DNA from 3 places in the Mesorhizobium sp. M1066 genome. Region 3 is predicted to be linked to each of the others. Evidence: predicted binding sites of a transcription regulator. Region 3 holds the regulator's gene; each other region holds the start of a gene.
The links. Region 3 encodes LexA, which represses DNA repair genes until DNA is damaged. Its sites were predicted from a motif close to TGTTCNNNNTGTGTTCNG; they were not measured.
Positions count from the first base shown of each region.

Region 1 (8,135 bases), on a different contig from region 3:
CGCCGAACAGCGCCAGGAAGACCGCGCCCAGCGTCAGCGGCATCACCCAGACAGCGATCGCCGCCAGCCGGATGCGCCGTCGGCCGAACCGGCGCGCCGTCTTGCGCCAGCGGATGAAATCATTGGCGAAGCGGAACGGCGCCGCCAGCCCGAACAGCGCGATCTGGCCGGCAATACGCGCGATGCTGTGCCGCAGCCGCCCGCTCAGCGAAAGCGCAAAAACGGTCAGCGCCGCCAGCGCGATCGAAACCGACAGGGTGCTGACGTTTTCAGCCAGCGGCAGCAGCGCGACAAGCAAGGCGATGGGCTTGAGCCAGACCCGACCGTCGCTGAAAGCCGCCGGATGCACGGCGACAACCGCGGCGGCAATCAGCAGGGCGAACAGGAAAACCGTGATCCCGGCGGGCTGGCCGTAGAACAGGAAATCCGCAAGTGCTGCCAGCAGGATGGCAACACCGAAGCGGCTGCAATAGCCTGGCGCGGCGGTGAAGAAGGATATCATGACCTGGCCTTCCTGATGGCGTCCGGCCGGATTGCCGGCGGGGTTCTGCGGACAAAGGGAATGAGGATCGCCGTGGCGTTCGCGCGCGTCGGATCGGCCAGCCACCAGCCTTCGCTGCGCAGCCGGTGAGGCAGACGGGGTTTTGCTCTCTTTTGCATGCCGCTTTGTTTGTCAGACAAGCGGGGAAAGGGTGGGGCGGATGCGAGGAGGTTTTCCGCAAGGCTGTGCAGTTTTCGTGCAGGACCTGCGCCTGAGTGGGCTGTCCGCCGTCCTTTCCGGGCGTTGGCGCTGCCCCCGCCAGGCTCCTTCCTCTCCCTCCGGAGGGGGGAGAGGTGGCTCGGCGAAGCCGAGACGGAGTGGGGGAACCACCTGGCGACCGCCGTGAACGGACACTAGGAAGGCGCAAGCATCGCATCGCCTTGCGCCTAAGGGTCGACCCCCACTCCGTCGAGCTTCGCTCGACACCTCTCCCCCGATCGACGGGGGAGAGGAAGGGCCTCTTCCGCAACTGCTGCAGAGGACGGATAGGCAAGGGGCAGCACCAGCTTTCGCGATGGCTCGCCTCAGGTACAAGTCGGGCGCTTGCCTCATCCGCCCGCACGCGGCATAGATCAGGCATGACAGATACCTACCGCCCGCGCCGCTCGGTGCTTTACATCCCGGCCTCCAACGACAAGGCCTTGGCCAAGATCGCGCAGCTTTCCTGCGACACTGTCATCATCGACCTGGAGGATGCCGTCGCCCCGGCCGACAAGATCACTGCCCGCGAAAAACTGGCCGGGATTTTCGCTGGCCATCCCGACCGCCGCTGCGAGATGATCGTCCGCATCAATGCGATATCAAGCGAATGGGGCGCCGACGACCTGCTGGCTGCCGCAAGCTGCGAACCCGACGGCATCCTTCTACCCAAGGTCGACACGCCGCGCGACCTGCTCGAGGCCGGCGATGTGCTCGACGACAATTTTGCTCCCGACAGCGTGAAATTATGGGCGATGATCGAGACGCCCAAGGCGCTGCTCAACATCGGCGCCAACGCCGAGCTTGGCCGTGATCCGGCCTCTCGGCTAAATTGTTTCGTTGCCGGAACGAATGATCTGGTCAAGGAGACCGGCATTCTGGCAACGCCTGATCGACGCTACCTCGTGCCATGGCTGATGCAGATGGTGCTGGCCGCGCGCGCCGGCGGCATCGATATACTCGACGGCGTCTCGAACGATTTTCGCGACCTCGAAGCCTTCGCTCATGAATGCACCGAGGCGGCCGCCATGGGGTTCGACGGCAAAAGTCTTATCCACCCGGCCCAGATCGAGGCGGCGAATCGCGCCTTCGCACCGTCCAAGGAAGCAGTAGCCGAGGCGCGCCTGGTCAAGGATGCTTTCGCGCTGCCGGAAAATGCCGGTAAGGGCGTGATCGCGCTGAACGGCAGGATGGTCGAGCGGCTGCACCTGGCGCAGGCCGAAAAACTGCTGGCGAAGGCAGCCGCCATCGGGTCATAAATGCTCGATGGATGTAAGCGGGCTATGGCTATTCACGACAGGAATTGAACAATGAAACTCTACCGCTTTCTGTCCGCTCCGGACGATGCCAGTTTCTGCCACAAGGTGACGGCGGCGCTGAACAAAGGCTGGCACCTGTTCGGCTCGCCGACCTATGCCTACGACAAGAAAGCCAAGACGATGCGCTGCGGCCAGGCGGTGGTGAAGGATATCGACGGTCAGGAATACGGGCCCGACACCAAGCTCAGCGACTGGTAGAGGACAGCGCCTTGCATGCGGATTAGGCAGCCTCGGCAATATCAAGGCGCACTGTAAGTCCCGCCTGTGTGGCAAGGTTGATCAACGTGTCCAGGCTGAAATTCGCGATCCTGCCCCGCAAGAGGTCGCTAAGGCGCGGCGGCGTGATTCCGAGCCGCTCGGCTGCTTCGGCCTGGGTAATTTTCCAGCTCCGCACCCGCTGTTCAATCGCGATCAGCAAATTGGAGCGCATGGTCATGTTGGCGGTCTCGGCCGGAGTATCTTCCAGCGCGTCCCACACGTTTTCAAAGCTCTGACGTTCCATCGTCACGCCTCCCTTCGTCATCCTAGGGCGCAGCAGTCGCAAAGCGACTGCGGAGACCCTAGGATCCATGCCGTGACCTTCGCCGAGGGGCATACCAGATCAGGATTAGGGCCTGTTTTCACCGAAACCGATGTTAAGCTTTCAGTACGGCACCGCCAGAGCCCTGTACCAACATCACGGCATGGATCCTAGGGTCTGCGCTGCTTCGCTCCGCTCCTTGCTCCGCCCTAGGATGACGAAGGTGTGGGGCTACTCCGCCGCCTCTTCGATCTTCTCCATATCATCGTCCGACAGGCCGAAATGGTGGCCGATCTCGTGGATCAGCACGTGGGTGACGATGTCGCCCAGCGTCTCCTCGTTCTCGGACCAGTAGTCGAGGATGGCGCGGCGGTAGAGCGTGATGCGGTTTGGGCCTTCGCCGGTCTGCGGATTCCAGCGCTCGGCGATGCCGCGTCCCTCGAACAGACCGAGCAGGTCGAACGGCGTTTCTAGCGACAGATCGTCCATGATCTCGTCGGTCGGGAATTCGGCGATCTGGATAACGATCTCGCCGGTCAGCTTGCGAAAATCCTCCGGCAGATGGGCGTACGCCTCCAGCGCCAGGAACTCCATTTCGTCCATCGAGGGCGAGAGTTCGTCGTGCCAGGTGCGGGTCTTGTAGATGCGGGCCATGCTTTGTCCTTTGATCCCGGCATATAGGCTTTCGCACCGTAATCGGCAAATGACACGGGCCGATGCGCCTGCGCCATCCATGCCGAGAGGAATAAATTCCCCATGAGTCTGCTTGACTCTTGGGATGGGCTCTGGAATCTTAGGGAACATAACAGGAACAATGTGAGTGGAAGCTGACCGTCATGGCGATGACCGCCGTGGCGCGGGAGACTGTTTTTGCCCTGCGCCGCCAGATCGCGAAAATCGAGGGAACGCTGCCCGAGCGCTTGGCTGCGCCGGCCGCCGCGCCCTTTGATGCCGACGTCAACACCGATCTCACAATCGTCCGGCGTGGCATTGCCGCGGCGTTGCCGGATGCGTTCCTGCCTATTGGCGTCGAGCGCCTCGACGCCGCCCTGAGCGGCGGCCTGCCGAAGGCCGCCCTGAGCGAAATCCATGGCACGCAAACCCGCGATGCCGGGGCCGTCGCCGGCTTCGCTTTGTCGCTCACAAGCCTGATCCTCAAGCAGACGCCGGGGCTGCCGGTGCTGTGGATCGGCACATCGGAGATCTTTCGCGAGGCCGGCTTTCCCTATGCCAGGGGGCTTCACGCCTCGTTCGGCATCGAGCCGGAGCAATTGCTGTTTTCCGAGGCACCGAGACTTGTCGATGCGCTGTGGGTCGCCGAGGAGGCGGCCCGGATGACGGCGCTCGCCGCGGTCATCCTCGAAATTCGCGGCAATCCGCAGCGGCTTGACCTGACCGCGACACGCCGGCTGCATGCAAGGGCGCAAGCGGCCGGCCGCCCGGTGTTCCTGCTGCGGCAGGCGGCCGAGCCCGAACCGACGGCGGCACCCGTCCGCCTCATCGTCACGTCGGCACCGGCGGTGCCGCGCGACACCATCGCCGGGCCGCTGGCCGGCTCGATCGGCCGCCCGGCCTTCACCCTCACCATCGGCAAGAGCCGCACGGCCCTGCCTGGACAATTCACACTGGAGTGGAATCCCGATGAATGCGCATTCGACGAAAGAGCGGGCGACGAAGGAGCAGGTGGGGAAAGAAACCGGCCAAAGAATCCTGTCCCTGTGGTTTCCCTATCTGGCGGCGGAAAGGGTCCTGCGCCAGCGTCTGGGGCGGTCCTGGCGTTCCCGGCCGTCGGATCACCCATCTCACCCGCCGCTCGTGATCAGCCATCGCGACCGCAACGCACAGCGCATCTCGGCCCTCGACGAGCGGGCTGAGGCGCTGCACCTGAAGCGCGACATGGGCATTGCCGATGCGCGCGCCATGCATCCGTCGATCGACATCGTCGAGGCCGATCCGGAAGCCGACCGCCGCCTGCTCGAAGGCCTTGCCGACTGGTGCGACCGCTACACCCCGCTGGTGGCGCTGGACGCAACAGACGGCCTGTTTCTCGACGTCACCGGCTGCACCCATCTGTTCGGCGGCGAGCGCGCCATGCTGGACGACATCCTGTCGCGCTTCTTCCACCAGGGTTTCGACGTCCGCGCCGGGCTTGCCGCGACACCGGGGGCGGCCTGGGCGGCGGCACGCTTTGCCGGCGACCGCATCGTCGATGGCGGCGAGGAGGAAGCGCTGCTTGCACCCCTGCCGCTGGCCGCACTGCGCATCGAGCCGGCAACCCGCGCCAGCCTGGAAAGCGTCGGCCTGCGCACGGCGGGCGCCGTCATGGCGGCGCCGCGCGCGCCGCTCGCCCGCCGCTTTGGCGCCTTGCTGCTCCTGCGCCTCGACCAGGCGCTTGGCCGTCTCGACGAAGCGGTGTCGCCGCGCCTTCCCGTCGCGCCGCTTTCGGTCGAACGCCATCTCGCCGAACCCGTCACCCTGACCGAGGACATCGAACGGCTGGTGGGCATGCTGGCGGCGACCTTGAAAACCGATCTCGAGCGCCGCGGCGAGGGTGCCAGGACACTGGCGCTGCTGCTCTTTCGGGTCGACGGCGCCGTCAGCCGCATCGCGCTCGGCACCTCGCGGCCGATGCGCGAACCCATGCTGATCCAGAAACTGTTCCATGAGCGGCTGGCCGCGCTCGAACAGGATATCGATGCCGGTTATGGCTTCGATCTGGTGCGGCTTTCGGTGCTGGCGGCAGCCACCTTCGACATGCAGCAGGCCGATCTGACTGGCGAAACGGCCGACGACGGTGCCGACATCGCGCTGTTCGCCGACCGCATCCGCGCCCGGCTCGGCGAGGGCGCGGTTCTCCGGCCGGTCGCGGTCGAAAGCCATCTGCCGGAGCGTGCCGTCGCCACGATCCCCTTCACCGAAGCGCCACGCCGGACCACGCCGCCGCCAAAGCCCGGCAGGCTGCAGGCACCAAAAACCATATTTCCGCCGGAACGGCCGATCCGGCTGTTCCGCTCGCCCGAACCCATCGATGTGCCGGCCACTGAAATGCCGGAAGGACCACCGCTGAACTTCCGCTGGCGGCGCGCGCTCTACCGGGTCACGCGCGCCGAAGGGCCGGAACGCATCGCCGCCGAATGGTGGCGCGAGGCAGCGAGCGATCCGATCACGTCAACCCGCGACTATTTCCGTATCGAGGACGCCGATGGTCGCCGCTATTGGCTTTACCGGCAAGGTCTTTACGGCAACACGCAGGTGCCGCCGCGCTGGTTCATGCATGGTGTCTTCGCATGAACGCGCTGACCGTCATTCCCTTTGCCGAGTTCGGCATCCAGTCGAATTTCTCCTTCCTGCGCGGCGCCTCCAAGCCGGAGGAGCTGGTGGTCGCGGCCAAGCTCCTGGGCTTCTCGGCGATCGGGCTTGCCGACCGCAACACGGTGGCCGGCGTGGTGCGCGCCTGGCAGCAGGCCAAGGTCGAAAAACTCTCCTATCATCCCGGCTGCCGGCTGGTTTTTGGCGACGGCACGCCGGACATCCTCGCCTATCCCCAGGACCGCAAGGGCTGGGGGCATCTGTGCCGCATGCTCACCCAGGCCAATCTGCGCGACGAGAACGAAAAGGGCGCCACCCTTCTCCAGCGCAGCGACCTGCTCGAATGGGGGGATCTGATGTCGCTGGCAGTCCTGCCCGATCTGTCGGCGGGGGCGCAGGACGGTCTCGCCTTGCTTCGGCTGCTCAAGGATCGTTTCGGCAGAAATCTCCGTCTGGCCGTTTCGCCCGACTACGCCGGCAATGACCGTTTCCGCATCGAGCAGGCCGCGGCTCTTGCCGAGAGCGTCGGTATTCCGCTGATGGCGACCAACGACGTTCTCTATCACACCGCCGAACGGCGCCCGCTGCAGGACGTGCTGACCGCGATCCGCCTCAACACCCCCGTCGCCGAGGTCGGGCTGCAACTCACCGCCAATGCCGAGCGCCATCTGAAGCCACCGATGGAGATGGCGCGCCTGTTCCGCAGGCATCCGCAAGCATTGGCCGAGACCTTGCGGTTTGCGGAAGAATTGACCTTTTCGTTGAGCGACCTTCAGTACAATTATCCGGATGAGCCGACGGAATCGGGTCTTGGCCCACAGGCTGAACTGGAGCGGCTGGCTCGGGAGGGAGCGGCCAACCGCTATCCGGCGGGTGTGCCGGATTCGGTGATCAAGCGCATCCAGGAAGAGCTCACTCTCATCGAGCGCCTCAACTACGCCCGCTATTTCCTCACCGTCTACGACATCATCAAATTCGCCCGTGGCCAGGGCATTCTCTGCCAGGGACGTGGTTCGGCCGCCAATTCGATCATCTGCTTCTGCATCGGCATCACCGAAGTCGGACCCGACAAGATCGATACGCTCTTCGAGCGCTTCATTTCCGAGGAGAGGAACGAGCCGCCGGATATCGACGTCGACTTCGAGCATGAGCGACGCGAAGAGGTGATGCAGTACATCTATACGAAATACAGCTCCAAGCGCACGGCACTGGCTGCCGCCGTCATCAGCTATCGCGGCCGGTCGGCGCTGCGCGAAGTGTCGAAGGCAATGGGCCTGTCCGAGGATATCAGGACGTCCCTTTCCGGCTCGATCTGGGGCTGGTCGACCTCGGAGCTCGGCGAGAAGGAAGCCCGCGCCGGCGGCCTCGACCGCACCGATCCAGTGTCTCGGCATGTGATGGAACGCGCCAACGAGATCATGGGGTTTCCCCGCCATTTGTCGCAGCATGTCGGCGGCTTCGTCATCACCAGGGACCGGCTCGATGAGATCGTGCCCATCGTCAAGACGGCGATGGACCAGCGCAAGATGGTGGAGTGGGACAAGGATGATCTCGACGCAGTGAAGATCCTGAAAGTGGACGTGCTGGCGCTCGGCATGCTGACCTGCCTGCAACGCGCCTTCACCTTGCTCACTGAGCATTATCCAAAGGCGAGGGACCCGTATGGGCAGCCCTATGTGCTGGCCACCCTGCCGCCGGAGGACAAGCAGGTCTACAAGATGATCTGCCGCGCCGACACGCTCGGCGTCTTCCAGATCGAATCGCGCGCCCAGATGTCAATGCTGCCGCGCCTTGAGCCGAAAACCTTTTATGACCTTGTCATCGAGGTGGCGATCGTGCGGCCGGGCCCGATCCAGGGCGACATGGTCCACCCCTATCTGCGCCGCCGGCAAGGCAAGGAGCAGGCCGAGTATCAAAAGCCGGAGCTGGAGGCGATCCTCAGCAAGACGCTTGGTGTGCCGCTGTTCCAGGAACAGGCGATGAAGATCGCCATCGTTGCTGGCGGCTTCAAGCCGGGCGAGGCCGATGAACTGCGCCGTGCCATGGCCACCTTCAAGCGCACCGGCACCATCGGCAATTATCGTCGCCGCATGATCGAAGGCATGGTCGACAAAGGCTACACGAAGGACTTCGCCGAGCGCTGTTTCAAGCAGATCGAGGGCTTTGGCGAATATGGCTTTCCCGAAAGCCATGCCGCTTCCTTCGCCCTGCTCGTCTACGCCTCCTGCTGGTTCAAGACCTTCTATCC
Region 1 is NZ_JAMYMR010000028.1:63,060-71,194, reverse strand. It holds gene NKH52_RS26325 (DUF4153 domain-containing protein) at 1-502, opposite strand, end outside; gene NKH52_RS26320 (HpcH/HpaI aldolase/citrate lyase family protein) at 1,120-1,998, shown strand; gene NKH52_RS26315 (DUF1737 domain-containing protein) at 2,050-2,256, shown strand; gene NKH52_RS26310 (helix-turn-helix domain-containing protein) at 2,279-2,560, opposite strand; gene NKH52_RS26305 (metallopeptidase family protein) at 2,810-3,232, opposite strand; gene NKH52_RS26300 (ImuA family protein) at 3,415-4,452, shown strand; gene NKH52_RS26295 (DUF6504 family protein) at 4,394-5,869, shown strand; gene NKH52_RS26290 (error-prone DNA polymerase) at 5,866-8,135, shown strand, end outside.
Region 1: the regulator LexA is predicted to act here: its motif matches at 3,375-3,392, upstream of NKH52_RS26300 (ImuA family protein).

Region 2 (8,135 bases), on a different contig from region 3:
GCTCAGCAGCGACCGCCGGCGCATAGTGGAACCGTCTCGTGCACTGTCCGCCGTGCCGTCAGCCTGAACGGCACATCGCCCAGTTCGCGCTCCGACATGGTGTTCAGCACCGGATGCGAAAGCGGATCGATCAGCCATCTCTGCGTTTCGCTGTCCCGGCGCGGCTCATGCGAAGTAGTCGCAGCGAAAAAGACCTTCAGCGACGACGACAATATCCTCAGCATTTCCGGCTCCACAGATCTGTCTCTCCCGAGAAAATCTGCCGTTTCGACATGCCTTTCAATTGAGATTTCAGCCGGATCAGTTTAGAAAAACTCAATGGCCATGCTCAACCGCGTCCATCTCAACGGCCTCCGCGCCGTCGAAACCGTTGCCCGTCTCGGATCGCTGGCGGCGGCGGCCGGTGAGCTCAACGTTTCCGTCAGCGCCGTCAGCCAACAGATCAGCCGTACCGAAAAACAGCTCGGCCAAGCGCTGTTCGAGCGAACGGCGAGCGGTCTGGTGCTGACCGAATTCGGCGCCGTCTTCGCGGCCCGCCTTGGTGCTGGATTTCGTGAGCTTTCACAGGCCGTGGCGCTGGCCGACGAGGCGACGCAATGCACATTGGTGGTTTCGGTGGCGCCGGCCTTTGCCTCGAAGTGGCTGTTGCCCAGGCTATCTCGCCACTTCGACCGGCATCCCAACGTGCTGCTGCGCATCGACGCTTCGGTGCGGCTGGCCAATCTCGATCACTCGGACATCGACATCGCCATCCGGCTTGGCGACGGCAAATGGCCTGGCGGGCGGGCGGAACTGCTCTTGGCGCAGGAAGTCTTCCCGGTCTGCGCGCCGGCGATCGCCAAAAAACTGAAGTCGATCGAGGACCTTGCCCAGACCTGCGCGATCACCGACGAGCGGGCGATGATCAACTGGGAAAGCTGGTTCGAGACAGCCGGCGTTCCACCCGTCACCTTCCTGAAGGGCGCGCGTTTCACAGACCCGATGCTGTGCCTGGAATCGGCAATCGCCGGCCACGGCGTGATGCTGGGCTGGCAATTGCTCGCCGCCGATGCGCTGGCCGATGGGCGGCTGGTGGCGCCGTTCGGAATCCGCGCCCAGAGCGGGCTCGGCTATTGGCTGGTGACCTCGTCCGTCAAGGCGGAAAGCCGCAAGGTCCGGGATTTCAAGCTCTGGATCAGGGAAGAGATCGAGGCAACCATGGCGCGGTTCGGGTCCGCAAACCCAGCACCCGCCGGCGCGATCGCGGTGGAAAGCACCGCGCCGCCGCTCTATGGTAGGTCGGACATCAAACTACGACAGGCAGGATCATGACCACACATTCGCGCGGCGTTTCCGCATCGATCGACCCGGTGAAGCTCGACAGGCTGGCGGAAGTCGCCATCAAGGTCGGGCTGCAATTGCAGCCAGGACAGGATCTGGTGCTGACCTCATCGATCGCGGCACTGCCGTTGACCAGGCGGATCGTCGAGCATGCCTACAAGGCCGGCGCCGGGCTGGTGACGCCGATCTTCAACGATGACGAGATGACGCTGGCCCGCTACCGTTTCGGCGCCGACGCGAGCTTCGACCGCGCCGCCGGCTGGCTTTATGAGGGCATGGCGAAAGCCTTTGCCAACAATGCGGCGCGGCTTGCCGTGCGCGGCGAGGATCCGTCGCTGTTGTCGGCACAGGACCCGGCGAAAGTGGCGCGCGCCAACAAGGCGAATTCGATGGCCTACCAGCCGGCGCTGGAAAAGATCACCGGCTTCGACATCAACTGGAACATCGTCGCCTATCCGGACCTCGCCTGGGCCAAACAGGTCTTCCCCGGCGATGCCGACGATGTTGCGGTCGTGAAGCTCGCCGATGCTATCTTCGCCGCGTCGCGGGTCGATGTTGAGGACCCGATCGGCAATTGGAAGGCGCACAACGCGGCGCTGCGCAGCCGCACCGAATGGCTCAACGGCCATAATTTCCACGCGCTGCACTTCACCGGACCGGGCACCGACCTGACGGTTGGACTGGCGGACGGCCATGAATGGATGGGCGGCGCCTCGACCGCCAAGAACGGCATCACCTGCAACCCCAACATCCCGACCGAGGAGGTCTTCACCACGCCGCACGCAAGGCGGGTCGAGGGTCATGTCTCCTCGACCAAGCCGCTGTCCTACCAGGGCACGCTGATCGACGACATCTCGGTGCGTTTCGAAGGAGGCAGGATCGTCGAGGCCAAGGCCTCGAAGGGCGAGGATGTGTTGAAGAAGGTGCTCGATACAGATGAGGGCGCGCGCCGCCTCGGCGAGGTGGCGCTGGTGCCGCATTCCTCGCCGATCTCGGCGAGCGGGCTGTTGTTCTTCAACACGCTGTTCGACGAGAACGCCGCCTGCCATATCGCGCTCGGCCAGTGCTATTCGAAGTGCTTTGTCGACGGCGCCTCGCTCAGCCAGGACGAGATCGCGGCGCGCGGCGGCAACAAGAGCTTCATCCACATCGACTGGATGATCGGTTCGGACAAGATCGACATCGACGGTGTCCACAAGGACGGCGCCCGCGTGCCTGTCATGCGCAAGGGCGAGTGGGCCTGAGGGTTTCCAGCCAGGAGGTGTGATGGCCTTCAACATCGCGGTCAAGCGTGTCTACGAGCCACCCGCTCCCGATGACGGGCAGCGGGTTCTGGTCGACCGCATCTGGCCACGCGGCGTCAGCAAGGAACACGCCGGGCTGGCGCTGTGGTTGAAGGAGATCGCGCCGAGCGACGAGCTGCGAAAGTGGTTCGGACATGAGCCGGCGCGCTGGGTGGAGTTTCAGGAGCGGTATCGTGCTGAGCTGGACGGGAACGGCGAGGCGGTGGGTGAATTGCGAGGCTTGATCAGCCACGGCAAGGTGACGCTGCTCTATGGCGCGCATGATGAGGCGTATAACAATGCGGTGGCGCTGGCGGGGTATCTCAGCGCAAGCGCTCACAATTAGCCATCGTTAGCCAGACCTTCGTCATCCTCGGGCTTGACCCGAGGATCCATGCCGCGACCTCAGTCGAAAGGCGCAGCGGAGCAGAATCTGCACCGTTGCAACACGGATAGATCACGGCATGGATCCTATGGTCTGCGCTGCGTCGCTCCGCTCCTCGCTTCGCCATAGGATGACGAAGTGAGGTGTATGCGCTGCCCTACTTCACCACCGCCTCATAAACATCAGCCTTGAAGCCCACCAGCACCCGATCCCCAACCTCCAGCACCGGTCGCTTGATCATGGTCGGCTTGGCCAGCATCAGCGCCTTGGCCTTCTTCTCGTCCAGGCTCTGCTTGTCCTTGTCGGCCAGTTCGCGGAACGTGGTGCTACCCTTGTTGAGCAGCTTTTCCCAGCCGACTTTGCCCGCCCAGCCATCCAGCCGCTTGGCGTCCAGCCCCTCTGCCCTGAAATCGTGAAACCGGTAGGCAATTTCATGGCCCTCCAGCCAGACGCGCGCCTTCTTGACCGTGTCGCAGGTGGTGATGCCGTAGATGGTGATCGTCAAAACAGTGGCCCTTCCGATTTCGAATCTGACCGCAGATTAAGGACGCTCTGCGCGCTTTGCCAGCGCTCCCCGGCATGCCTGCGGTTTTGCTCTTGCCAACGCTAAGGAATTTCCCTAAGTGTTTTGACAGTGCCTCAGGACCAACCAATGACAAGCCTTCGGACCACAACTCCGAGCCCTCCGCCGATCGACGGCATCTTTCGCGCACTGTCCGATCCGACGCGGCGACGCGTAGTGGAGCGGCTGAACCGCAGCCCTGCCTCGGTCAGCGAGCTTGCCCAACCGTTCGACATGGCCCTGCCCTCCTTCATCGAACATCTCAAAATCCTCGAAGGTTGCGGGCTGGTGCGCTCGCAAAAGACCGGCCGGGTCAGGACCTATCAACTGGCACCCGAGCCGCTGAAGCTTGCCGAAAACTGGCTGGCCGAACAGCGCACGCTGTGGGAGCGCCGCCTCGACCAGTTCGACGCCTATGTGATGACCCTCCAGGAGACAGAAAAATGATCTATCCCCTCAAGCCGGATCCCCGACTGGACCTCGTGCTGGAGCGCGTCATCGATGCGCCGCCCGAATTGCTGTGGCGCGCCTTGACGACGCCTGAGCATGTCAAGCAATGGTTCACGCCTAGGCCTTGGATGATCACCGACTGCGAGATCGACCTCAGGCCGGCCGGTCTGTTCCGGACGCGCATGCAGTCGCCCGACGGCAATGAGGTCAACGACCGCCATTGCTGCTATCTCGAAATCGTGCCGAACGAGCGACTGGTGTGGACGGATGCACTGCTGCCGGGCTATCGGCCGTCAGGGGAGCCGTTCATCACAGCGGTCATTTCCCTGCAACCGGACGGCAAGGGCACGCGCTACACCGCCACCGCCATCCATCGCGACGAGGCGACCCGCAACAACCATGAAGAGATGGGTTTCTTCGATGGCTGGGGCACGGTGGCCGATCAGCTTGCGCAGTACGTGAAGACCATTTGAGCCTCTCACATGGCGGCCTGGGACATCGTCCCGGCCGCCATGCTTATTTTTCAACCTTCAGCGACGAGACCGAGTTCCCGCAAGCCGATGGTATTTCACGGCCTCAATAATAAAAGCGCTCTTCGGTGATCTTGCCGTTTTTGACCGTGTAGAGGCCAACTTCATCCATGGTGACACGCTCGCCGGTAGCCTTGGGCGTTATGTCGAACTTGAAGCGCACCGCGAACTGGTCTCCGTTGACGTAGGGGCCCTCGACCGAGCCGCCATGCACTTCGTTGTTCTCCTGCCACCACTGGCCCTTCTGCCTGAGCGCCTCCTTGCCATGGGAGATGGCCATCGGCCCCGCCATGGCTTCGAGACTGACTATATCATCGGCGTTGTACTTCTCGGCAGCAGCTTCGTTATCGCCCTGCTTGAGCAGCTCGGTGAAATCCTTGGCAATTTCCGCGATGGTCATTTGTATTCCTCCTGTCAGACGCACTGCAAATGGGGAACAGCTTGCTGGCCTGCCATCGTCGGGCCACGTCGTAGCTGACAAGCCATGTCAGCATGATGGTCCCGCGGACATATGACGATGATTTGGGGCGTCTACATCGCGGGCCGGGCATCGTCCTGGCCCGTCAATTGCCAACGGTAAGGCACCTCGTACCGACCTTCCTGGATGAAGCTCTGGACGAGCGCAAAATCCCGCACTGTCCAACTGATGCGGTCAATCGCCCTTTCGCGAATTTTGGGCACTCCCACTTTGTCACGAAGCAGCGTGACATGCGGTTCAATGGATTTTGTGAGAAAGAGCTTTAACGGGCTATCCGAAATCACCGCTGTGAGGTTTCGCCAGAATTCTTGCAGCGAAGGATTGCCGTCGCTGTTGCGTAAAACAAGCGCGCCACCGCCAAAAGCGCACAAACGATCAAAAGAAACGTCGAATGGTTTTGCGACAATCATCGAGCCTATGTGGTGAGCGAGTTCTACCAACCCCTCCGGCAATCCGTCATGGTCGCCGAGTCCAACAAGCGAGATGTGATTGGCAACTATTTTCCCTTTCAGCCCGAGTTCCTGCCGCCAAGTGGTTGCTTGTAAAGCGATAGGGTCGGCGATGGCGCCTTCCATCAGGTGACAGAAGAACAACCGATCAGTGCGACGACGCCTGCTCCGCTCATGCCAATTGAAAGATGTTTGACCGTTTTCGGCTGTGTTGAATGTGGGCAGTTCGTTCATGTCCTTACTCTTTTTGCGCCACCCATCTCCGCCAAGTCCGAGACTTTAGAACAAAAAGGGAACATTGCAAGCGAAATGAAGCGAGCGTTGGGGCTTTCCGGATCCGCGCCCGCGAGTTCAACGGTCGAAGAAGCCCCTGCTGAGTTGGACTGGAAGCCTACGCCCTCAACCTCGAGGAAATCGTTGATATCCCAATCGGCATATTCGCGATCATTGCCCGACTGCTTGTAGCCGCCGAACGTGCGACGTGTGCTCCGTTTTTGGATACCAATGAAACTAACCTGGTAGCACCGGGCAGTTGGCGCCGCGGCGCAGGCTGATGTGGGCCACGTCGCCGACGCTGAATTGAAAACCCTCGGCCTGGCGCGGCGCGTCGATGACGACAGGTGCGCCTTGCCCGAGTTCGGCATGCAGGCGCAGCGTGCGGCCGTGAAAGACGATGCTGTTGACGCGTGCCGGCGCCGTGCCGGCTGCGGCTTCGGTCGTCGCCAGGAGATCCTCCGGTCGCACGCCGACGGTGCGCATGGCCCCTTCGGTGGGAGCGTCGCCTGTTTCGGAAATGGCTTCCAGCGGCAGAGCGCCGGCGGCGAAACGCAGGCGATCGCCATCGCGGCCGATGAAACGCGATTGCAGCAGGTTCATCGTGCCGATGAAGCTGGCGACGAATGTGGTGGCCGGCCGATCATAGAGGGTGGCCGGCGGCGCGATCTGCTCGATGCGGCCCTTGTTCATGACGACGATGCGGTCGGAGATCGACAGCGCTTCGGTCTGGTCATGGGTGACCATGACGAAGGTGGTGCCGAGCCGCGACTGCAGCCGCTTCAATTCAACCTGCATCTGCTCGCGCAGATGCGCGTCGAGCGCCGATAGCGGCTCATCGAGCAGCAGCACGCGTGGCTCGCAGACGATGGCACGCGCCAGCGCAACACGCTGGCGCTGGCCGCCCGACAGTTCGGAGACGCGAGCGCCGATCTTGTCGGCGAGACCGACCATGTCAAGCGCTTCACCGGTGCGCCTTGCCTGTTCGGCCCCGGACAATTTTCGCAACGACAGGCCGAAGCCGACATTTTCAGCGACGTTCATGTGCGGAAACAGCGCGTAGTCCTGGAACACGGTGTTGACCGGCCGATCGAAGGGCCGCAGCGCTGTAATATCACGGCCGTCGAGCAGCACCTTGCCGCGCGACGGGCTTTCGAAACCGGCTATCACGCGCAGGCTGGTGGTCTTGCCGCAGCCCGACGGCCCAAGCAGGGTGATGAACTCGCCGCTGACAATGTCGAGATCGACGGCGTCGAGCCCGACGATGCCGCCGGGAAAGATTTTTGAAACCGTTTGCAGCCGGACGAGTGGATCAGGCGCCATCGCGAACCTCGGACGGCTTGGTGGTGTTGACCCAGAGGATCTGGCAGCGCTCGGCGCCGGGATTGCGGAAGGCATGCAAAAGCGTGCTCTTGAACGCAAAACTGTCGCCGGCCTTCAGCACATAATTTGTCGAATCCACCACCAGTTCGACTTCGCCGGCCAGCACGAAGCCGAACTCATGGCCGGCATGGGCGTAAGCTTCGGCGGTGCCGCCGCGGGCTTCCACCGTCACCAGCATGCCGGTCAGCGTCGCGCCCGGCGGTGACAGCAGCGCCTTGGCAATGCCTTCCGATTTGACCGGGATTTGCCGCCGCTTGTCGGCACGCACGCAATAGAGATCGTTGACGGCATCGTTGCCGTCGGCGATCAGCGCCGACGGCTCGATGTCGAGGGCGGCGGCGAGCGGCCAGATCACCTTGACGCGCAGCGAGGACATGCCGCGCTCGATCTGGCTCAATGCACCGATCGACACGCCGGCTTTTGCCGCAAGATCGGCCAGCGACAGGCTGCGCTCCAGCCGCAGCGCCCGCACGCGCCGGCCGACCCGCACATCGGCATCGTCCTTCGGCTTCTCAGCCGCTTCATCCAGAACATCCATCGGTCGGTCCTTGTTGCGGTCTCTGGGGCCAGCGCCTGACAAAGGCCTGCCTCGGGATTGAATTCGCACTTTTACCAGGCGTCGGCGCCGCCCCTCATCCGCCTGCCAGCCCCCTTCTCCCCGTATAGTGACGGGGAGAAGGGGGCTGGCCGCGACCTTGGCGCCTTTTTTGCGACGCAGGTGACTAGCGAAACCGGCGATGAGAGCGCCCCTCTCCCCGTCACTATACGGGGAGAGGATGCCGGCAGGCAGGTGAGGCGTAAACTTCAACAATAGTCGTCCAATCGCCCAATACAGCCGAAGCTCACCCGCCTGCCTTGACCTTTTCGAACATCTTGGCGAGGTCGTCATTCTGTTTCATCGGTCCGGTGAAGATGGTGGTCTTCAGCATCACCTCCGGATCCGACGGCAGCTGCAATTTCTCCAGCTCCTCCTTCGGCACGGTGGCAAAAGCGGAGTTCAGCGAACTGCCATAGCCATAGGC
Region 2 is NZ_JAMYMR010000007.1:105,302-113,436, reverse strand. It holds gene NKH52_RS12815 (hypothetical protein) at 3-224, opposite strand; gene NKH52_RS12810 (LysR substrate-binding domain-containing protein) at 319-1,311, shown strand; gene NKH52_RS12805 (aminopeptidase) at 1,308-2,564, shown strand; gene NKH52_RS12800 (DUF488 domain-containing protein) at 2,587-2,949, shown strand; gene NKH52_RS12795 (ArsC family reductase) at 3,146-3,493, opposite strand; gene NKH52_RS12790 (ArsR/SmtB family transcription factor) at 3,641-3,997, shown strand; gene NKH52_RS12785 (SRPBCC family protein) at 3,994-4,473, shown strand; gene NKH52_RS12780 (nuclear transport factor 2 family protein) at 4,577-4,930, opposite strand; gene NKH52_RS12775 (2'-5' RNA ligase family protein) at 5,062-5,691, opposite strand; gene NKH52_RS12770 (ABC transporter ATP-binding protein) at 5,968-7,053, opposite strand; gene NKH52_RS12765 (cupin domain-containing protein) at 7,043-7,651, opposite strand; gene NKH52_RS12760 (ABC transporter substrate-binding protein) at 7,956-8,135, opposite strand, start outside.
Region 2: the regulator LexA is predicted to act here: its motif matches at 5,738-5,755, upstream of NKH52_RS12775 (2'-5' RNA ligase family protein).

Region 3 (8,135 bases):
GCGCAGGATCTTGCGAGCATCGTCGGTGAGCAGAAGGGCCGCCTTGTCGTCGATCGGCAGCGGTCGCGTGGCAAACAGGAAGGCTGCGCCGTCGACGAGCTCGACCAGCGTCTTGGCGCGCTCCTTCAGGCCCGGAAGCGCTGCCAGCAACTGCGCCTTGGTGCTCTCGTTCAGGCGCGCGGCGATCGCCGGGCCACCTTCGAGATAGGGCAGGGTGGCGATGAAGATGTCGAACAGTTCGGCATCGCTCATGCGGCGCATATGCGCGCCGTTGATCGCCTCCAGCTTGGCGAAGTCGAAGCGCGCCGCGCCCTTGTTGACGTCGCCGATATCGAACCATGAGATCATATCCTTGATCGACATGATCTCGTCGTCGCCATGGCTCCAGCCGAGGCGCGCCAGGTAGTTGAGCAGCGCCTCCGGCAGGTAGCCCATGGCGCGATAGGCCTCGACGCCAAGCGCGCCATGCCGCTTCGACAGCTTGGCGCCATCGGCGCCGTGGATCAGCGGGATATGCGACATGGACGGCACGTCCCAGCCCATGGCGTTGTAGATGACGGTCTGGCGGGCGGCATTGGTCAGATGATCATCGCCACGAATGATGTGGGTGACGGCCATGTCATGATCGTCGACGACGACGGCATGCATGTAAGTGGGATTGCCGTCCGAACGCAGGATGATGAAGTCGTCGAGATCCTTGTTGGGAAAGCGCACGTCGCCCTGGACACGGTCATGGACGATGGTCTCGCCTTCGGTCGGCGCCTTGATGCGGATGGCGCCCTTGGCGCCTGCGGGCGCCTCTGAGGGGTCGCGGTCGCGCCAGCGGCCGTCATAGCGGGGTGGCAGCCCCTTGGCTCTGGCGGCCTCGCGCATTGCCTCCAATTCGGCTGGCGTGGCGTAGCAATAATAGGCCTTGCCCATGCGTACGAGTTCCTCGGCCACCTCGCGGTGGCGCGGCGCACGCTCGAACTGTGACACCGGCTCGCCGTCCCAGCTCAGGCCAAGCCAGGAAAGCCCGTCGAGGATGGCAGCCGTCGCGGCTTCATTGGAGCGTTCACGGTCGGTGTCTTCGATGCGCAGCAGCATCGTGCCGCCAGTGTGCTTTGCATACAGCCAGTTGAACAGCGCCGTGCGCGCGCCGCCTATGTGCAGATAGCCGGTGGGCGAGGGGGCAAAACGGGTGACGACCTTGTCGGACATGGAACTCTCGGAAACCATCTGAAGCGGGGTGCGGTTGCGCGGACTTTCGCGCGCCCGGCGTTCATGTAGCATAGGGTGTCGAGGGCGCAAGGGGCAGACCTGATGGCTGGACGAGGCTGGGGCTCGGATCAGGGCGAGGACGCTGCCATTGGCGTCAGCGAACGGTCCCTGTTTGCGCCTCTGCCAGCCTCGTTGCCGCCGCCGTCACCCCTCGTGCCGGATCCCGGCAAGGCGCCCTTGCAAGCGGATGTCGCCGCCTCTGTTCCTGTTGCCGAAACCGGCAGGATCGTGCGCGTGCGCCGGCAGATCGGCCTGACATCACTGCCTCGCCTGCGCCACAGCGTGAACATGGCGGCGAGCCTGGAACTCGATCGGGGCGTAGCCTTCCTGCTGGTGCCGGTCTGTCTGGCGATCGGAGCGATCGGCTATTTTTCGCTGACGGCCGAGCCCGACTTTGCGAGACCTGTCGCGGTTGTCATTCTGACGGGGGTCTGTGCGCTGGTCTCGCGCTCATGGCCAAAGACCCATCTGTGTTTCATGGCGGCACTTTTGTGCGCCCTAGGACTGCTTGCTGCCAAGGTCGAGACGTGGCGTGCGGGCACACAAATGTTGGGCTCGGAAATCTCGACGCAGGTGACCGGCCGCGTCGTCTCGCTCGACCGGATGGAAACCGGCCGCATCCGGCTGACCATCGACGTGACATCGACCGCAAGACCGAAACTGCGCTATGCGCCGGAACGGGTGCGGCTTTCGGCACGCAAGATCCCGGCTGACGTGACCGCCGGCTCCCTCATCACCGGATATGCCAAGCTCTTGCCGCCGACCGGACCGGTGCGGCCGGACAGCTATGACTTCTCCTTCGACAGCTATTTTGCCGGCATCGGTGGCAGCGGGTTCTTTCTCGGCAATCCAAAGCTTGTCGTCAACGATGACGGCGACATGCCGCTGCCGGCCCGAATTTCCTCTAGCGTGGAAAATGCCCGTGAAGGCATCGCCGACCATATCAGGGCGAGCGTCGGCGGCGCCGAAGGCGAGATCGCCGCGGCGCTGATCGTCGGCGTGCGCGCCGGCATTCCCGATGACATCAATGAGGCGATGCGACGTACCGGCATCTATCACATCATCTCCATTTCGGGACTGCACATGGCTCTGGTCGCCGGCACCATCATGGGTTTGCTGCGCGGCGCCTTCGCCTTGTTTCCCGACTTTTCCGCGCGTCGCCCGGTCAAGAAGTATGCCGCCGCCGCCGCACTGTTCTCGATCGCGGCCTATCTCATCATCTCGGGAGTCGTCGTTGCCGCCGAGCGCAGCTTCATCATGCTGGCGGTGATGCTGATTGCCGTGCTGTTCGATCGAGCAGCACTCACCATGCGCAATCTGGCGATCTCGGCGATCGCCGTCATCGTGGTGTCGCCGCATGAGGTGGTCGGCCCGAGTTTTCAGATGTCGTTCGCCGCGACCGCGGCTCTGGTCGGCGCCTATGCCGGCTGGGCCGATCACCGCGCGGGAAAAGCAAGACCGCCGCCGCCAAAGCGATCCATGCCAGGTTTCCTGACGCGAAAATTCCTGCTGGCGGCAACCGGCCTTGCCATGACCTCGATCATCGCCGGAAGCGCGACGACGCTGTTTGCCATCTGGCATTTTCAGCGTGTCTCGCCGCTTAGCCTGTTTGCCAATCTCGCGGTTATGCCGATCGTCACCGTCGTCATGTTCCTGGCCGTCGCCAGCGCGCTGCTGATGCCTTTCGGATTGGATTGGCCGGCTCTCTACCTGATGGGTAAGGGCCTGACGATGATGATCGCCATATCCGGCTGGATCTCCGAGCGTTCGCCTGTCGATGGGGTCGGGCTGATTTCGCAACAGTCGGTCCTGCTGGTGGCGATTGCTTTGGTCATCGCGACGATGGCGACAACTTGGCTGCGGCTCGCTGCTCTGCCCTTCGCGCTTGCCGGCCTGCTGACGGTCTCGGATACGCGCACGCCGGATGTGCTGATCTCGGAAGACGCCCGGCTGGTGGCGTTGCCGATCGGTGGCGGCGAGCTTGCCGTCAGCCGGGAACGGCCGAACGAATTCACCGTCGATAACTGGAAACGCGCCCTGACATCAGAAACCATCGTCGTGCCAGAGGTGTTCGACAACAGCGATGGGCAATTCGATGTCGCGGATGCCGTTGATCTGCCGCTGGGATCGCCGTTCTATTGCTCCTCAGGCGTTTGCGTGGCCAGGCACATGTCCGGTGCGATCATTGCCTATGTCGAGGACCGCAAGGACGCCTGGAAAGCCTGCGGCTTCGCCGAGTTGATCGTCATCAATGACGCCACCGCGTATGACGCCTGTCACAATCCGCTGGTTCTCGTCATCACCAAGCGGCAACTGGCTCGCAAAGGCAGTGCCGCGGTCTTCTTCGATCGCCAATCGGCGACCACGCCAGCGACGATCAGCTTCGCGGTGGACAGCCCATATCGGCCCTGGCACACGCAACGCAAATACTCTCGTGAGGCGAGGGGGCTGGCACCCTTCAAGAAACCGGAGAAGCCAGCGGCCAACCCGCAGCCGGCTCAGTAGCGGCGGATCAGGCCGACGAGCTTGCCTTGCACCTTGACCCTGTCCGGGCCGAAAATACGGGTTTCATAGGCCGGATTGGCGGCTTCGAGAGCAATCGAAGCGCCCTTGCGGCGGAACCGCTTCAGCGTCGCTTCCTCTTCATCGACCAGCGCCACGATGATCTCGCCGGGGCTCGCCGTGTCGGCATTGCGGATGATGACGGTGTCGCCGTCGAAGATACCGGCCTCGATCATCGAGTCGCCCTTGACCTCCAGCGCATAGTGGGCGCCGCCCATGATCATGTCCGGCGGCACCGAGATCGAATGCGTCTGATGCTGGATGGCATCGATCGGCACACCGGCGGCGATACGGCCCATGACCGGGATCGACACGGCGGAGACCGCATCGTCATCATTGCCGGGCGAGGGCATCCGCGAAGGCGCCGGCTTGATCTGCCGGCCAAGGGCACCACCCTGACCGAGACTGCCCTGGATGACGCTTGGCGAAAACTTCTTTGCCGCGTTGAGGCCGGGCGCGATCGAGTCCGGCAATCGCAGCACTTCCAGCGCGCGTGCCCGGTTGGGCAACCGGCGAATAAAGCCGCGCTCCTCAAGTGCGGTGATCAGCCGATGAATCCCGGATTTGGAGGCAAGGTCAAGCGCCTCCTTCATCTCGTCGAAGGATGGCGGAATGCCGCTCTCCTTCAGGCGTTCATGGATGAACATCAGCAGTTCATGTTGCTTGCGCGTCAGCATGGCGGCCCCCAGGTTACCTGAAACCAGAATCGAAAAACAAACCCAGAACAAACCCTATCTGTTCCAGTTGTGTTCTGCAACCGTTTAAAGTTTAATGAATTTGTTAAGGCTGCTGAAATTATTTGGCGCTTGCCAGCGGGTCGCGATCAACAAGCGCCAGGCACGGCGATGCGCCTGCTCACATTGAAATTATTATGGTTAATGACCTGTGGCTCATCCTCGACCCAAGGATTGGCATTATCAATCTATCGACCTCCACAAAGGACGATATAAATCTTCGGGACGTTCGTTTGCCGTGAACGAAACGGAGCCAAAACGCCAACGTCTGTTGGCATTTGTGGCTGGAAATTCAGCCCTCCGTCATCTGCCAGGCAGTGAGGGCGGCGGCGGCGGATCGCGGGGATCGTTGCGTCAGGTAACGGCTTCTTTGACCGCGAAACGCTGGTCCTTCCATGCGCCCGTGCGCAGAATATCCTCCAGCACCTCAACCGCCAGCCACACATCCTTGTAGCCGACATACAGCGGCGTGAAGCCGAAACGGATGGTCGATGGCGCACGGAAGTCACCGATCACCCCGCGCTCGATCAGCGCCCGCATGATTTGATAGCCATGGTCGTGAAGGAACGACACCTGGCTGCCACGCCTGGTCGCGTCGCGGGTGGTCTCCAGCGTGAGACCGTAGGCGCCGCACTTGGCTTCGACGAGCTGGATGAACAGTTCTGTCAGTGCGACGCTCTTCTTCCGCAATGCCGCCATGTCGACGTCGCTCCAGATGGCAAGCGCGCCTTTGAGCGCCCGCATCGACAGGACAGGCTGGGTGCCGCACAGAAAGCGGCGGATGCCGGTGCCGGCAACATAACCCCGTTCGAAGGCAAAGGGCCGCGCATGGCCCCACCAGCCGCTGAGCGGCTGGCTGATATCGCCGTGGTGGCGCTGCGCGGCATAGATGAAGGCCGGTGCGCCCGGACCGCCGTTGAGGTACTTGTAGGTGCAGCCGATGGCGAAATCGGCATTTGCGTGATCGAGCTCGACGGGCAGGGCGCCGGCGGTGTGGCAAAGATCCCAGACGATCAGCGCTCCGGCCGCATGAGCTTTGCGCGTCAGCGCCGCCATGTCGCGCAGTTCACCCGATTTGTAATTGACGTGATTGACCAGCACCACCGCGACGTTTTCGTCGATCAGCTCTTCGATGGTCGGCGCGTCGACACCCGCGAGGCGCAGCAGGACGCCATCCCGGGTCGAGGCCACGCCTTCGGCGATGTACAGGTCGGTGGGAAAACTGTCACCTTCGGCGACGATGGCCGACCGGCCGGGCCGCATCTCCAGCGCCGCGTGCAGCACCTTGTAGATGTTGGTCGATGTCGTGTCGCAGACAACGGTCTGGCCGGCCGCGGCTCCTATCAGGCGTCCGAGCTGGTCGCCGAGTTCGATTGGCATCTCGAACCATCCGGCCGTGTTCCAAGCTCGGATGAGATCCTGGGCCCATTCTTGGGTCGCCGCCTGCTGCAGCTCGCTGAAAACGGCATGAGACGCTGCCCCCAGTGAATTGCCGTCGAGATAGATCATCCCCTCCGGCAGAATGAAACGGTCGCGCATGGCCCGCAGCGGATCCGTGGCATCCATCGCTTCGACTGCGGCGAGATCAGGAATTCCACTCATGGTCGGTCAGTCCCCGGTTGTTCGCGAAGGGTTTTCCGCCACAGCGCGTCCCCTCGGTGTGCCTGTTTTCATTTCGACGTCAGAGCCGGGTGCGGACCGTCCACAGCTCCGGGAACAGCACGACCTCGAGCATTTTCTTCAGATACGAAGCACCCGACGTGCCGCCGGTGCCGCGTTTCAGGCCGATGATGCGCTCCACCGTGGTGACGTGATTGAAGCGCCAGCGCCGGAAATAGTCCTCGAAGTCGACCAGCTTCTCGGCCAGTTCGTAGAACATCCAGTAGCGCTGCGGATCGCGGTAGATGGTCTGCCAGGCGACCAGCACCTCTTCATTCTCGGTTCGCGTCTCACGCCAGTCCGTGCGCCTGGCATCGGCACCGATGTCGAATCCGTTGCGCGCCAAAAGCAGCAGTGCCTCGTCATAGAGCGACGGCTCGGCCAGGATCGCTTCCAGCTTCCCGCTCAGGTCGGGCCGATGCTTGTGCGGCCCGAGCATTGCCAGGTTTCGGTTGCCGGCCATGAACTCGATGGCGCGATACTGCCAGGACTGGAAACCCGAGGACTGGCCGAGCGCGTCGCGGAACTCGGTGTATTCGCTGGGCGTCATCGTCCGCAGCACGTCCCAGGCATTGTTCAGCTGCTCGAAGATGCGCGCAACGCGCGACAGCATCTTGAAGCTCGGCTCGAGCCGGTCTGCGCGGATGGAACGGATCGCGGCGCCAATCTCGTGCAGAGCAAGCTTCATCCAGAGCTCGGAGGTCTGATGCTGGATGATGAACAGCATCTCGTCATGCGCCGATGACAGCGGCGTCTGGGCCTCCAGCACTTTCTCCAGGTGCAGGTAGTCGCTGTAGGACATGCGCTCCTTGAACGACATCTGGGCGCCTTCGGACGCCGGATCGTACGGTTGGCTCAATTGATTTTCTCCGTGCGCAGCCGGAAGCGCTGGATCTTTCCGGTCTGGGTCTTGGGCAGAGCGGCGATGAATTTTACCGATCGCGGATATTTATAGGGCGCGATCGTTGCCTTGACATGGTCCTGCAGGCGCTTGGTGGTGAGGGCGTCGGGCGCGACGCCCTGCACCAGCACGACATGCGCCTCGACGATCTGGCCGCGTTCGGCGTCCTCTGCACCGATCACCGCGCATTCGGCGACGTCCGGATGCGCCAGCAGCGCCGCCTCGACCTCGGGACCGGCGATGTTGTAGCCGGCGCTGACGATCATGTCGTCGGAGCGTGCGGCGAAATGGAAGAAGCCGTCCTCGTCCTGCGTGAAGGTGTCGCCGGTGAGGTTCCAGCCGTCGCGCACATATTCCTTCTGCCTGTCATCGGCCATGTAGCGGCAGCCGGTCGGGCCGCGCACCGCCAGCCTGCCGGTCGTGCCGCGCGGCACCTCGCGCATCTCGTCATCGACGATGCGCGCCTCATAGCCGCCCACCGGCTTGCCGGTCGACGCAGGCCTCATGTCATCGAAGCGGTTGGAGATGAAGATGTGCAGCATTTCGGTGGCGCCGATGCCGTCGAGGATCGGCTTGCCGGTCTTTTGCGTCCACTCTTCGAAAACCGGAGCGGGCAAGGTCTCACCGGCCGAAACTGCAACGCGCAGCGATGACAAATCGGCACCTTCATCCATGGCCTTCAGCATGGCGCGGTAGGCAGTCGGCGCGGTGAAGGAGATCGTCGCTTTGTAGGTTTCGATGATGTGGATCATGTTGGGCGGCGTCGCCTGTTCGAGCAGCGTCGCGGCAGCGCCGAAGCGCAGCGGGAAGATGGCGAGCCCGCCAAGGCCGAAGGTGAAGGCCAGCGGCGGCGAGCCGACGAAGATGTCGTCCGGCGTCACCTCCAGGATTTCGCGGGCGTAGGCGTCGGCGATGATCAGCAGGTCGCGGTGGAAATGCATCGTCGCCTTCGGCACGCCTGTCGTGCCCGAGGTGAAGCCGAGCAGGGCGACATCGTCGCGGCCGGTGTTGACCGCACT
Region 3 is NZ_JAMYMR010000003.1:306,188-314,322, reverse strand. It holds gene gltX (glutamate--tRNA ligase) at 1-1,200, opposite strand, end outside; gene NKH52_RS07260 (ComEC/Rec2 family competence protein) at 1,303-3,765, shown strand; gene lexA (transcriptional repressor LexA) at 3,759-4,499, opposite strand; gene kynU (kynureninase) at 4,911-6,158, opposite strand; gene kynA (tryptophan 2,3-dioxygenase) at 6,238-7,074, opposite strand; gene NKH52_RS07240 (AMP-binding protein) at 7,071-8,135, opposite strand, start outside.